Regions from separate parts of the Kitasatospora sp. NPDC058965 genome, predicted to be linked through region 1. Evidence: riboswitches for the same ligand, from Rfam matches in the RefSeq annotation. Region 1 holds a riboswitch; the other holds the start of a gene.

What was found. A riboswitch is a leader RNA that binds a small molecule or an ion and turns the genes downstream of it on or off. The one in region 1 is predicted to bind cobalamin.
Region 2: another riboswitch for cobalamin. It lies ahead of ACFW1A_RS19175 (cobalamin biosynthesis protein); the one in region 1 lies ahead of ACFW1A_RS07445 (ribonucleoside-diphosphate reductase subunit alpha).

What each region holds. Positions count from the first base shown of each region.
Region 1 covers NZ_JBHYKG010000027.1:21,361-26,226, forward strand. The annotation lists gene ACFW1A_RS07440 (ribonucleotide-diphosphate reductase subunit beta) at 1-661, opposite strand, end outside; gene ACFW1A_RS07445 (ribonucleoside-diphosphate reductase subunit alpha) at 700-3,111, opposite strand; cobalamin riboswitch at 3,266-3,397, opposite strand; gene ACFW1A_RS07450 (GNAT family N-acetyltransferase) at 3,500-4,045, opposite strand; gene ACFW1A_RS07455 (hypothetical protein) at 3,988-4,356, opposite strand; gene ACFW1A_RS07460 (helix-turn-helix domain-containing protein) at 4,449-4,866, shown strand, end outside.
Region 2 covers NZ_JBHYKG010000106.1:4,536-9,401, forward strand. The annotation lists gene ACFW1A_RS19170 (helix-turn-helix domain-containing protein) at 125-814, opposite strand; cobalamin riboswitch at 986-1,137, shown strand; gene ACFW1A_RS19175 (cobalamin biosynthesis protein) at 1,171-2,106, shown strand; gene ACFW1A_RS19180 (cobyric acid synthase) at 2,103-3,629, shown strand; gene ACFW1A_RS19185 (putative cobaltochelatase) at 3,665-4,866, shown strand, end outside.

The sequences.
Region 1 (4,866 bases):
CCGTGTCCACCACCGACATGGCGAAGTCCATGTGCATGGACTCGTCGCGGAAGACCCAGTTGGTGCCGGTGGCCAGGCCGTGCAGCAGGCCGCGGCTGCGGAACCAGTACACGTAGGCGAAGGCGCCGTAGAAGAACAGGCCCTCCACGCAGGCCGCGAAGCAGATCAGGTTGAGCAGGAAGGCCCGGCGGTCGTCCTTGGTCTGCAGCGACTCGAGGTGGTCGACCGCGTTCATGTACGTGAAGCAGAACTGCGCCTTCTGCGCGATGGAGGGGATGTTCTCCACCGCCGCGAAGGCCGCCGCGCGGTCCTCCGGGTCGGGCAGGTAGGTGTCGAGCAGCGTCAGGTAGAACTGGACGTGCACGGCCTCCTCGAACAGCTGCCGGGAGAGGTAGAGCCGGGCCTCGGGCGAGTTGATGTGCTTGTAGAGGCTCAGCACCACGTTGTTGGCGACGATCGAGTCACCGGTGGCGAAGAAGGCGACCAGGCGGCCGATCAGGTGCCGCTCGCCCTCGCTCAGCTTGGCCAGGTCGGCGACGTCGGAGTGCAGGTCCACCTCCTCCACGGTCCAGGTGTTCTTGATCGCGTCCCGGTACCGGTCGTAGAACGACGGGTAGCGCATCGGACGCAGGGTCAGCTCGAAGCCGGGGTCGAGCAGCATCTTCTTCCGGCCGTCGGGCTGGTCGGCGGGGGTGGAGCTCACTGGCAGGCCTCGCAGGACTCGGGGTTCTCCAGCGAGCAGGCGATGGCGTCCTGCTCGGCCTGGGTCATGGTGGGGGTGTTCACGGGCTGCGGCGCGGCGGCGCGGGCGGCGCCGGGGGCGGCCTGGGCGATCCGGGTGGCCGGGCGCGAGCGCAGGTAGTAGGTGGTCTTCAGACCGACCTTCCACGCGTAGGCGTACATCGAGCTCAGCTTGCCGATGGTCGGCGCCGCCATGAACAGGTTCAGCGACTGGCTCTGGTCGATGTACGGCTGCCGGGCCGCGGCCAGGTCGATCAGCGCGCGCTGCGGCAGCTCCCAGGCGGTGCGGTACAGCGAGCGCACCTCGGCCGGCAGCCAGCCCAGCTCCTGCACGCTGCCGTTGGCGTCGCGCAGCGCGTCCCGGGTCTGCTGGTCCCAGACGCCCAGCTCCTTGAGCTCCTTCACCAGGTACGGGTTGACCTGGAGGAACTCGCCGGACAGCGTCTCGCGCTTGAACAGGTTGGAGACCTGCGGCTCGATGCACTCGTAGACGCCCGCGATGGAGGCGATGGTGGCGGTCGGGGCGATCGCCAGCAGCAGCGAGTTGCGCAGGCCGGTGCGGGCGATCGTGGCGCGCAGCGCGTCCCAGCGCTCCCGCCACTGCGGGGTCACGCCGAAGTGGTCGATGTGCAGCTGGCCCCGGGCCGCGCGGGTCTCGCCGTAGGCCGGGTGCTGCCCGAACTGCTCGGCCAGCTCGCTGGAGCGCTCGTAGGCGGTCAGCATGATCCGCTCGGCGATCAGCGTGGACAGCTTCTTGGCCTCGGCGGAGTCGAAGTCCAGGCGCAGCTTGAAGAAGACGTCCTGCAGGCCCATCACGCCCAGGCCCACCGGGCGCCAGCGCGAGTTGGAGGTGCCGGCCTCGGTGGTCGGGTAGAAGTTGATGTCCACCACGCGGTCCAGGAAGGTCACCGCGGTGCGCACGGTGGCGTCCAGCCGCTCCCAGTCCATCGCGGTCAGCAGGTCCGCGGCGCTCGCGCCCTCGGCCAGGTGGGCGCCGAGGTTGACCGAGCCGAGGTTGCAGACCGCGGTCTCGGAGTCGTCGGTGACCTCCAGGATCTCGGTGCACAGGTTGGAGGAGTGCACCGTGCGGCCCGGCAGCGCGGTCTGGTTGGCGGCCCGGTTGGAGGCGTCCTTGAAGGTCATCCAGCCGTTGCCGGTCTGCGCCAGGGTGCGCATCATCCGGGCGTACAGGGTCTGCGCGGGGATGGTGCGCACGGCCTTGCCGGCCTGCTCGGCCTTCAGGTACGCCTCGTCGAAGTCCGCGCCCCACAGGTCGACGAGCTCGGGCACGTCGGCCGGCGAGAAGAGCGACCAGTCGGCGTTGGCGTTGACCCGGCGCATGAACTCGTCCGGGATCCAGTGCGCCAGGTTGAGGTTGTGGGTCCGGCGGGCCTCCTCGCCGGTGTTGTCGCGCAGCTCCAGGAACTCCTCGATGTCCGCGTGCCAGGTCTCCAGGTAGACGCAGGCCGCGCCCTTGCGCCGGCCGCCCTGGTTGACCGCGGCGACCGAGGAGTCCAGGGTGCGCAGGAACGGCACGATGCCGTTGGACTGGCCGTTGGTGCCGCGGATCAGGCTGCCGCGCGAGCGGATCCGGGAGTAGGACAGGCCGATGCCGCCGGCGTGCTTGGAGAGCCGGGCGATCTGCGCGTAGCGGGAGTAGATCGAGTCCAGGTTGTCCAGCGGCGAGTCCAGCAGGTAGCAGCTGGACATCTGCGGGTGCCGGGTGCCGGAGTTGAACAGGGTGGGCGAGCTGGTCAGGTACTCCAGCCGGCTCATCAGGCGGTACAGCTCGGCCACCTCGGCCACCGACCGGGCGGTGTCGCCGACCGCCAGGCCGCAGGCCACCCGGAGCAGGAAGTGCTGGGGCGTCTCCACCACCTTGCGGGTGATCGGGTGGCGCAGCAGGTAGCGGGACTGCACGGTGCGCAGGCCGAAGTACTCGAACCGGTCGTCGCCCGAGGGGTCCACCAGCGCGTTCAGCGCCGCGGCGTGCTTGGCCACGAAGTCGGCGGTGGAGTCGCCGATCAGGCCCTCGCCGTGGCCGACGACGATCGAATCGGTGAAGCTGACCACGCCCTGGGTCGCGGCCTCGTCCAGGATCTCCTGGGCGAGCAGCCGGGCGGCCAGCTTCGAGTACTGCGGGTCCTCGGCGATCATCGAAGCGGCGGCGTCCACGGCCAGCCCGCGCAGCTCGGCGAAGTCCGAACCGGCGTGGCGGCCGCGCAGCGCGGCGGCGGCGACGTGGCCGGGGTCCACCTGCGGAAGGTCGGTGCTGCAATCAGTGAGCAGCCGAAGCAGCGCCGTACCGGGGTCGGTGGGGGCATCTGCATTTCCCTGGGACGGCAGGGCGACTGAGGCAGCGACGGTCAAGGCGCACTCTCTCCTGTGGCGGCGGCGGACGTGTCCGACCACTGGGGCGCGACAGGGAAAACGGCACGGCGAAACGTTCCGGCGCGCGCGTCGTCACCCTGGCCCACCCGCGGGGCCGGACGGTACTGGTGCTGTGAAGGCCCCTGCGGGGAGGCCCGGGTGGCACACCGTCGGCAGGTACTCGGACTCGCGGCGCCGGGCGTGGCCGGTCGCGCTCACCGCTGCGGGGCAGTCCCGGACTCGCACCGGGTTCCCCTGCGTCGACAGCGAGAGTGAGCATACATGTAGTGGCGGCTGCCCGACGCAGGCCCAGATGTAGTGTCGGCGGCGTGTTGGATCCGTCGCGCTGTGGTGCTGGCGGCTTCGCGGAAACCGGCCTGATCCCGGGTCAGCGGGCGCCTGACGCCGCGTCGGCACCGGTCCGGAACGCCATCGTGTAGACCCACAGGTCGATGCCCTCGCGCGGGCTCCAGTCGCGCTCCGGGCAGCGGGCGAAGCCGACCCGCTCGTAGATCCGGTGCGCGGCCCGCATCCCGGGGCGGGTGGAGAAGGCCATGCCCGCCAGGCCCAGCGCGCGGCAGCGGTCCACCGTGGCGCGCACCAGGGCCTCGCCGACGCCGCGGCCCCGGGCGGCGGCCGCGGCCGCCAGCATCCGGATCTCGCCCTCGTCGGGGCCGGCGATGTCGGCCCACTCGGTGCCGCCGACGGCCAGCGTGACGGTGCCGAGCACCCGGCCGGCCGGGCCCCGGGAGAGGTCGGCCGGGTCGACGGCGACGAGCAGCTCGGCCTCGGCGGCGCGGCGGCGGGCGTCGCGCAGCAGGCTCACGTACTGGGCGTCGGGCGGGGTGTGGCCGTCGCCGACGAACGCCTCCACGGTCACCTCGCCTGCGGCGTGCAGGTCTGCTTCGAGCGCGGGGCGGATGACGAGGTCCATCGGACCAGTGTGCCAAGGCGCAGGTCGGAGGCGGCGGGGAGGGTGCCGCGCAGGCGGTCGGCGGCGTCGGCGGCCGGGGCGTCGGCGGCCGGGACGGCGGGGGAGACGGCGGTCGGGACGGCGGTCGGGACGGCGGTGCGGTGCAGCCGGTCGGGCTGACCGGGGTCGGCGGGGTAGCCGGTCGGGCGGTGCCAGTTGTCGCGGCCGTGCCGTCCGGTGCGGTCGAGGTCGCGGCCGAGCAGCAGGCCGAGGGCGCCGAAGCCGCCGACCAGGCCGAGGACGAGGAGTGCGTTCGCCAGCGTGGAGGTCATGGCTCCAGCCTGGCAACCGGTTCGAAGCGGAACGAGTGGCAGCAATGCCACTCTCCGTCGAATTCCTGCCAGTGGTTCGCTAGGCTGCCCCCATGGCGCTGAGCGGAACCCTGCAGAACGTGGTCGCGGTGGTGCTGGAGGACGTGCACCCCTTCGAGCTGGGCGTGGCCAGCGAGGTGTTCGGGCTGGACCGGAGCGAGGAGGGGCTGCCGGTCTACGACTTCGCGCTGGCCTCGACCCGGGCGGGCGAGCTGCGCACCCACGCGGGGTTCACGGTGAACGTGCCGCACGGCGTGGAGCGGCTGGCCGAGGCGGACCTGGTGATCGCGGCCGCCACGGGGGTGCGGGACAGCTACCCGGCCGAGCTGGTCCAGGCGGTGCGGGCGGCGGCCGAGCGGGGCGCGCGGGTGCTCTCGATCTGCAGCGGCACCTTCCTGCTCGGTGCTGCGGGCCTGCTGGACGGCCGGCGCTGCACCACGCACTGGCGGTGGACCGACGAGCTGGCGGCCC
Region 2 (4,866 bases), on a different contig from region 1:
CCCGGGATGGTGACGGCGGCTCGGACGGGCCAATCCAGTTCACCCCGCCGCAGGCCGGACGGCCACCGCAACGCCGCCGTTGGGAGACACTGCGCGAGGTGCCCCGGCCGGCCGCCCCGGCACGTCACACGGGCAGGCCTCCGGTGTCCCGGCCGGTGAGCAGGGCCCAGAAGCGCTCGTCCACCGGCGCCTCCGGCGGGGTGCTCGGGGCGGTCGCGCCCCAGTGCGAGGTGACCTGGTACTCGCCCTGCAGGGCGGCCAGCACGGCGGCCAGGGTGGCCGTGGGCACCGGGACCAGCCGGCCGACCGCGGCGAGCTGGGCCTGCCAGCGGCCGTCCACGCACTGGCGCAGCCGCCGCTCCAGCTCCGGGCCGCCGCCGGTGATCCGCAGCAGGTCGCGCAGCCGCAGCCCCAGCACCTCGGCGAGCGCGGCGGTCTGCGCCTCGTCACCGGTCCAGCGGCCGGTCAGCTCGGCGGCGGTGTAGCCGCGCGGGTTCATCCCGATCCGGGCGGCCGCCTGGTCCGCGGTGAGCTCGCGGGCCAGCCGGAAGTCCCGCAGCGAGCCCGGCGCCGCGTCCATCAACTGGACCGCCGGGCACCACAGCGCCCGGGCCAGCGCGATGAACTCCGTCTCGTCCGGGCGGAACTCCCCGCTCTCCCAGCCCAGCACGTGCGAGGGGAGCAGCCGCACCCCGTGCGCGGCCATCCCGGCCGCCACCTGGTCCGGGGTCAGTCCCAGGCCCACCCGGTGCGCACGGGCGGCCTGCGGGGAGAACGGGACCGGGGCGGGGGCGGTGAACCGGCGGCTTCGCATGGCGCCGACGCTAGGCCCGCCCGCGCACCGCTCCCCAGCCGCTGAACGCACGAAGCGCCGCGGCCGCCCCTGACGCAGTGTTGGACGATCCACCAGTCGTGGCCGCGTCGACGACGGCGGCGCCGGTGTGATCAACCACTCCGCCGGCTGCCGTGAGGCCTGGTTGACGCCCGGTTGACCAGCGTGATGGGATCCTTGGGCCATACGGAGGCAAGCAGAGGAAGCCGGTGCGAATCCGGCGCGGTCCCGCCACTGTCACCGGGGAGCGCGACGCACCGTCAGCCCCCGGGAGCCAGGAACTCGCCCCTCCGGATTCACGTCGAGCCAGGGCGCGGACCCTGAGTGAGGACCCGTCGATGCAGCGCGCCGTCACCGGCCATGCGCTCGGTGCGGTGATCGGCTTCGCCGCCGACGCCGTCTTCGCCGACCCCCGGCGCGGCCACCCGGTGGCCGCCTTCGGCCGGGCCGCCAGCGCCCTGGAGCGCGCCCTCTGGCGCGACCACCGCGGCGCCGGCGCCCTGCACACCGCGCTCGCGGTGGGCACCGTGGCGCTGGGCGCCGCCGCCCTGGAGCGCGGCGCCGGCCCGGTCCGCCGCACCGCCACCGCGGCCCTGGCCACCTGGACCGTGCTCGGTGCCACCTCGCTGCTGCGCGAGGCCCGCACCATCGGCCGGTCGCTGGCCGCCGAGGACCTGACGGCGGCGCGGGAGCGGCTGCCGCACCTGTGCGGCCGCGACCCCAGCGCGCTGGACGGTCAGCAGATCGCCCGCGCGGTGGTCGAGTCGGTGGCCGAGAACACTGCCGACGCGGTGGTGAACGCGCTGGTCTGGGGAGCCCTGGCCGGCCCGCCCGGGCTGCTCGCCTTCCGGGCCGTCAACACCCTGGACGCGATGGTGGGGCACAAGTCCGTCCGCTACCGCCGGTTCGGCTGGGCCGCGGCCCGGCTGGACGACGTGGCGGGCTGGCCGGGCGCCCGGCTGACCGCGCTGCTCGCGGTGGCCGCCGCCGACTCCCCCGGCACCGCCTGGCGGGTCTGGCGCCGCGACGGCGGCAGCCACCCCAGCCCCAACGCCGGCCAGGCCGAGTCCGCCTTCGCGGGCGCGCTGGGCGTCCGGCTCGGCGGCACCCTGCAGTACGGCGACCGCGTGGAGCACCGGCCGGTGCTGGGCGCCGAGCTGCGGCCGGTCGCGGTCGCCGACATCGAACGCGCCTGCCGGCTCTCCCGCCGGGTGGGTCTGCTGGCGCTGGGAACCACGGTGGTGGCCCGGCTGCTGTGGAAGGGACGGACATGAGCAACGCGATCCTGGTGGCCGGCACCACCTCGGACGCCGGCAAGAGCGTGGTGACCGCCGGGATCTGCCGCTGGCTGGCCCGCAAGGGGGTCCGGGTGGCGCCGTTCAAGGCGCAGAACATGTCGCTCAACTCGATGGTCACCGCCGACGGCGCGGAGATCGGCCGGGCCCAGGTGATGCAGGCCCAGGCCGCCCGGGTGGAGCCGGAGGCGGCGATGAACCCGGTGCTGCTCAAGCCCGGCGCGGACGGGCGCAGCCAGGTGGTGCTGCTCGGCCGACCGGTGGCCGAGGTGGGCGCACTGGACTACCGCGAGCGCAAGCCGTACCTGCTGCAGCGCTCGCTGGAGTGCCTGGCCGACCTGCGGGCCCGGTTCGACGTGGTGGTCTGCGAGGGCGCCGGCTCGCCCGCCGAGATCAACCTGCGCGACCGCGACATCGCCAACATGGGCCTGGCCCGGGCCGCCGACCTGCCGGTGGTGGTGGTCGGCGACATCGACCGCGGCGGGGTGTTCGCCGCGATGTACGGCACCCTGGCGCTGCTCGACGCCGCCGACCAGGCGCTGGTGGCGGGCTGGCTGGTCAACAAGTTCCGCGGCGACGCCCGGCTGCTCCGGCCCGGGCTGGACATGCTGCACGAGCTGACGGGCCGTCCGGTGCTGGGCACCCTGCCGATGCTGCCGGGCCTGTGGCTGGACGCCGAGGACTCGCTCGACCTGTCCTCCGCCGTGGTGGACCGCGCCCCGTCCGGCCCGGTCGGCGCCGACGTGCTGCGGGTGGCGGTGCTGCGCTTCCCGCGGCTGTCCAACTTCACCGACCTGGACGCGCTGGCCCAGGAGCCGGGCGTGCTGGTGCGCTGGGCCACCCGGCCCGAGGAGCTGGCCGACGCCGACCTGGTGGTGCTGCCCGGCACCCGGGCCACGGTGGCGGACCTGGCCTGGCTGCGCGAGCGCGGGCTGGCGGAGCCGCTGCGCGCACGGGCGGCGGCCGGGCGGCCGGTGCTCGGGGTCTGCGGCGGCTACCAGATGCTCGGCCGGCGGATCACCGACCTGGTGGAGTCCGGTGCGGGCACCGTGGCCGGGCTCGGCCTGCTGCCCACCGTGGTGGAGTTCGGGGCCGAGAAGGTGCTCGGGCGGCCGGTGGGCGAGGCGCTGGGCGAGCGGGTGGCGGGGTACGAGATCCACCACGGCATCGTGACCGTGGAGGGTGGCGAGGCCTTCCTGGACGGGTGCCGCGAGGGGTCGGTCTGGGGCACCACCTGGCACGGGGCACTGGAGAACGACGGCTTCCGGCGGGCCTTCCTGCGCGCGGTCGCGGCGGCGGCGGGGCGGGCCTTCGTGCCCGCGCCCGACACCTGCTTCGCGGCGGCCCGGGAGGAACGGCTGGACCGGCTGGGGGATCTGATCGAGGAGCATGCCGACACCGACGCGCTGTGGCGGCTGATCGAGGGCGGGGCGCCGGGCGGTCTGCCGTTCGTCCCGCCGGGGGCTCCGGCCGCGCGTGGTGTGGAAGGTGAGCAGCTGTGAGTGATGTCCGATATCCGTTCACCGCGATCGTCGGGATGGCCGACCTGCGGCTGGGACTGCTGCTGAACGCGGTCTCGCCGGCGGTCGGCGGAGTGCTGGTGCGCGGCGAGAAGGGCACCGCGAAGTCGACCATGGTGCGGGCGCTGGCCGGCCTGCTGCCCTCGATCGCGGTGGCCGAGGGCTGCCGGTTCGCCTGCGACCCGGCCGCGCCGGACCCGCAGTGCCCGGACGCGCCGCACAGCGGCGCGGGCGGCGGGCGGCCGGCCCGGCTGGTGGAGCTGCCGGTCGGCGTCACCGAGGACCGGATCGTCGGCTCGCTCGACCTCGAACAGGCGCTGGCCCAGGGCGTCAAGGCGTACGAGCCGGGCCTGCTGGCCCAGGCGCACCGCGGCGTGCTCTACATCGACGAGGTCAACCTGCTCCAGGACCACGTGGTGGACCTGCTGCTGGACGCCGCCGCGATGGGGCGCAGCTACGTGGAGCGCGAGGGCGTCTCGGTGCGGCACGCCGCGCGGTTCCTGCTGGTCGGCACGATGAACCCGGAGGAGGGCGAGCTGCGGCCGCAGCTGCTCGACCGGTTCGGGCTCACCGTGGAGATCGCGGCCACCCGGGACCCGGCGGAGCGGGCCGAGGTGGTGCGCCGCCGGCTGGCGTACGACGCGGACCCGGAGGGCTTCGCGGCGCGCTACGCGGCCGAGGAGCGGGCGCTGGCCGCGCACATCGAGGCCGCCCGTGCCCTGCTGCCCGAGGTCGAGCTGGGTGATCGGGCGCTGCGTCAGATCACCGCGGTCTGCGCCGCCTTCGAGGTGGACGGGCTGCGCGCCGACATCGTGATGGCCCGCACCGCGGTGGCCCTGGCCGCCTGGGCCGGCCGCACCGCGGTGACCGAGGAGGACGTCCGCAAGGCCGCCCAGCTGGCGCTGCCGCACCGCCGCCGGCGCAACCCGTTCGACGCCCCGGGCCTGGACGAGGAGCAGTTGGACCGCACGCTGGGCGAGCACGCCGAGCCCGAGGAGCCGACCGACCCGGACCCGACCGACCCCACCGACCCGACCGACGGCCCGGACGGCGACGGCCCGGGTGACGGCGGACCGGGCGGCGGCGGTGCCCCGCAGGCGGACCACGGCCCGGACGGCGCGGCCGCCGAGCAGCCGCCCGCCGAGCAGCCGCCGGCCGACGACCGGGCGCCGGCCCCCCGGCTCCCCGCGCCCTCCCCCGCCCGCGAGTCCGCGCCCGT